Regions from separate parts of the Sporosarcina sp. Y838 genome, predicted to be linked through region 1. Evidence: riboswitches for the same ligand, from Rfam matches in the RefSeq annotation. Region 1 holds a riboswitch; the other holds the start of a gene.
What was found. A riboswitch is a leader RNA that binds a small molecule or an ion and turns the genes downstream of it on or off. The one in region 1 is predicted to bind preQ1.

Region 1 (2,206 bases):
GAATCCTTCTTTCTTGTGTCAGCTGAATTCTTTTCATCAATGGGTTTCTTAGAAGACTCGCGCAACTTCGCAATATCTGTTTCCTCACCGAATTCAGTATCGTAACTGAGATTATTAACGCCTCGACGATTGATTTCTTTATCTGCGACTGTTTCTTCGATTGGATTAAATAAGATACCCAAGCAAGCCAATCCACTTAACCCTACCAGACCGTAAACCACCCGTGATAAAAACGCCTCTTGTCCACCAAATAGTGATGCTACCAAATCAAACTTAAAGAATCCAATTAAGCCCCAGTTGATTGCTCCAATTATTACCAAAGCCAAGGCGATTCGTTGTATCGTTCTCATGATTTTAACACCTCCCTTATTTAATAAGCAGTTTCGAACAATTATTGAATCCGCAATACCGTTTCGAGTTTTAAAGGGATTACATCATTACGAATGGGCACCATAAAAACACTCTTCTCGGTAATTGTTAAGATTCGTTATTATCTTCTGCTAAAAAAGCGTTTTAATACATAAATCATAAAAATTTGTGGAGTTAATCGGCACTAATCCTATATATTTTATGCTTCCCGTTTTTGATCCTTGGTGATGTCAATTTTCTTTATACAAATGAATGTACCAACAAATCACATTTTATATATTAAAAATGATTAGGATTAAATCGGTATATAAATACTGAATAAATATATCATTTTATTTAAAGTGGAAACTACTACTAGTAGCTTCTACTCCTATGCTATTATTAACATTGTTCGAAAAAGAGGTTCGAAAACTCCCTCTCAAAAAAACTAAGGAGATGTTTACTATGAAAAATGAAAAAGCAGTCGTTGTATTCAGTGGCGGCCAAGACAGTACGACATGTCTAATTTGGGCATTGAAAAATTTCGCTGAAGTTGCGACGGTCACGTTTGATTATGGTCAGCGCCATTCAGCGGAAATTGAATGTGCAAGAAAAATTGCGGATGAGCTCGGTGTGTCGTTTAAACTGCTCGATATGAGCCTTATTAATCAACTATCTGCTAATGCTTTGACACGTGATGAAATCGAAGTAAAAGAAGTAGATGGTGAATTACCTTCTACCTTTGTTCCAGGAAGGAATCATCTATTTCTGTCGTTTGCGGCTGTCTATGCGGATGCGATTGGAGCCCGGCACTTAATAACGGGTGTGAGTGAAACTGATTTTAGCGGATATCCAGATTGCCGTGACAATTTTATTAAGTCATTGAATGTCACGTTGAATTTAGCAATGGATGGGCGCTTTGTTATCCATACGCCTTTAATGTGGCTGGATAAGGCCGAGGTCTGGGCAATGGCTGATGAATTAGATGCACTTGATTTTGTACAGCACAAAACACTTACATGCTACAACGGGATTCCAAGTTCAGGCTGCGGGGAATGTCCAGCTTGTGTGTTACGAAATGATGGACTAACTGCTTACATTACTAAAAAGTCTGAAGGTGTTTCCGAATGATGCAGCAATTTTACCCACAAGTTCAGCACTCGTTTCGTTTTGAACTTAACAAAGACATGCATTTTTCGGCGGCGCATTACATTCCGAGTGAAAATGCTGGAAAGTGCCAAGTGATGCATGGGCATACGTACTATTTGAACATAACAATCGGAGGAAATGAATTGGATTCAATTGGTTTTCTGATTGATTTCAAGGAACTCAAAACCCTCATTCATGATAAATATGATCATTCCGTATTGAATGATCATCCTGAATTTAAGGCTAACTTCCCTACAACTGAGAAATTAGCCGAACAGATTTATAATTCAATTCAGGAAGTTCTACAGACGAGGAGCAATAAAGCAGTCTGTCTTCAGGTCATTGTCCGTGAAACGCCAACAAGCTACGTCATCTACCGGCCTAAACTGGAGGAGAACGTATGAAGATTCCTGTGATGGAGGTGTTCGGACCAACTATTCAAGGTGAAGGAATGGTAATGGGATTGAAAACGATGTTCGTTCGGACATCAGGGTGTGATTATTCATGCTCGTGGTGTGATTCCAGTTTCACGTGGGATGGTTCAGGAAAGAGCGTTTCGAAACAACCTATTGAAATTATAGATGAACTTAAAGCAATTGGCGGGCAGTCATTTTCACATGTAACAATTTCAGGTGGGAATCCTGCGCTTCATAAAGGTATCGGGGAACTTGTTGATTTATGCCATGAACAAGGCTGGAAAGTTGCGGTT
Region 2 (2,206 bases), on a different contig from region 1:
CAGCATATAGTACCAACCGAATGACGACGCAACAAAGTTTCTGGCATTCGTTGTGACGGCTTCAAAACTTTCGGGTGCGAATGCACCATATCCAACGGTCAATATGATAAGACCAATTGTGATATAAAAAACGTTTGATATTTTCTTCATACTTCCCCCTCGTGTTACTGGTAATGTAGAAACAGTTTTTAACTATACTAGCAAAATGTAATGAAAGCAACTGTGCGGTTAAATAAGTATTCCCGTTAATAAGCCTTTCCATTCGTGTTCAGGGACAATGCGGAGTACTCTATTTAAATGAAAACAGCTGAAAATCCATAGATTTTCAGCCGGTTTCTCAATCTTCATCTTTAATGTCGCGATCGGGTGGAATGGGTTCGTTACGCCATTCGTCAATTTGGTGTTTTAATGTTTCGAGTTGTTCTAAATAAAGACCAAACTGATCTTTGTTCACTAGAAATTGTTCGCCGTCATGGACAGAACGAATCCGTCCTTCTCTTACATACTTCTGAATTTGTTCGACGGGCATGCTAAGATATTCTGCAGTTTCTTGAATGGAGATATACATCTAAGCCCTCCTTGGAAAATTCAGTTGAAGACAAAGTGGCGGGTGCTGTTTCGGTTAAATCAATTTCTTGAAGTTTAGCCGTTTATTCAAAGCCATCATAATCGGAATTCCAATTGCCATGACAACAAATTCACCGATTGCAACTGTTAACCATGTAAGTAGGAAAGGGAGCTCTAATGCTAGGTTTAACTCGAAAGCAATGATGAACATGGTAAAGGTGAAAACTAGTGTGTTGAAGACCATTCGCTTGAAAACTCCAGATATGAATTTAGCGGAAAATATCGTGATTGAAAGAGCTATAATTGATTGACTCACGCCGAAAAATAGATCATACATGCCAAGTGGAGAAAACAAGTTTGTGACGAATACTCCGAGCACAATACCAAAGAAGAACTTCTTATTAAACACTATAAGATGGTTGAACAGCTCGGAGATACGAAATTGGATTGCTGAATAAGCCAGTGGTGCTATTAATAGAGATACGGCTACATATAAAGCGGCAATGATCCCGCTTATGGCCATTGTTTTTATTTTCATTACTTATTTCCTCCTAGTTTTTTAGCGTGGGATGGTTACGAACCACGTGTGAACAATTAGTGATTATAGTACATAGTTACTAGTCGTGTCAAGTGAACTTGAAATGTTGGAACTCTCGAATTATATGGTATCTTCTATATATAAAGGGAAAAGGAGCAGTGGAATCATGTCGCAGCGAATTGCCTACACAGTCGTGTTGTTAGGTGCAATACTATGGGGAACAACGGGCACTGCACAAACGTTCCTCCCGCAAACCATCCATCCATTGACAGTTGGTGCATCACGGCTTGCGGTGGGTGGTTTTTCATTGCTGATTCTATTACTAATCATGCGTAAAATTGATTTCCGGAATTGGCCGTGGAAAGCTACGATTTACGCGGCTATTTCAATGGCCATTTTCCAGTATCTATTCTTTTCTTCTGTTAGATTAACCGGTGTCGCGATAGGGACGGTCGTTACCATCGGCAGTTCGCCTGTTTTTTCTGGAATCATCGAATGGTTCTTGTTAAAACGCCGTCCGACATTTATTTGGATTACAGCTACCGCTCTTGCGATTGCAGGGTGTGCACTGCTATTTTTAAATAAAGACGGTATCGTTGTTAATCCGGTAGGTGTTTCGATGTCGCTTGGTGCAGGGCTATTGTTTGCCTTTTACGCACTTGTAAATAAAGAAGTACTTGAAAAAGTGGATGCTGTACCTGCAGTTGCAGTCATCTTTTCCATTAGTGCAATGATGCTGATGCCATTTTTGCTTTTATTCGAAACGGAAAGTCTGATTTCCGCTCGGGGAATATCTGTGGTACTGTATCTTGGAATAATTACGACAAGTGTAGCGTACATCCTATTTTCAACCGGATTAAAAAGAATTCCATCGTCATCTGCCGTTACCCTATCACTTGCTGAACCGCTTACTGCAGCTGTTTTGAGTGTTATTGTGGTTGGTGAGCATCTCGACGTAACGTCTTGGACGGGCATTGCTATGTTGCTAGGCGGAATCCTCGTATTGACGCTCAGTGGTAGAAAAGTGAAGAAGTCTAGCTTGATAAATGAATAAACCCCTGGTATCCCTATCGGTATTTGGGAGGCCAGGGGTTTTTTGCC

Region 2: it holds a riboswitch for preQ1, as region 1 does, so the genes downstream of both, AC1TO4_RS15260 (QueT transporter family protein) here and queC (7-cyano-7-deazaguanine synthase QueC) in region 1, are expected to answer to the same signal.

What each region holds. Positions count from the first base shown of each region.
Region 1 is NZ_JBXCJD010000006.1:67,691-69,896, forward strand. Features, by position in the region: gene AC1TO4_RS10150 (DUF378 domain-containing protein) at 1-350, opposite strand, end outside; PreQ1 riboswitch class I at 763-806, shown strand; gene queC (7-cyano-7-deazaguanine synthase QueC) at 814-1,479, shown strand; gene queD (6-carboxytetrahydropterin synthase QueD) at 1,476-1,901, shown strand; gene queE (7-carboxy-7-deazaguanine synthase QueE) at 1,898-2,206, shown strand, end outside.
Region 2 is NZ_JBXCJD010000015.1:33,634-35,839, forward strand. Features, by position in the region: gene AC1TO4_RS15250 (BCCT family transporter) at 1-150, opposite strand, end outside; gene AC1TO4_RS15255 (excisionase family DNA-binding protein) at 338-568, opposite strand; gene AC1TO4_RS15260 (QueT transporter family protein) at 623-1,105, opposite strand; PreQ1 riboswitch class I at 1,113-1,157, opposite strand; gene AC1TO4_RS15265 (DMT family transporter) at 1,272-2,159, shown strand.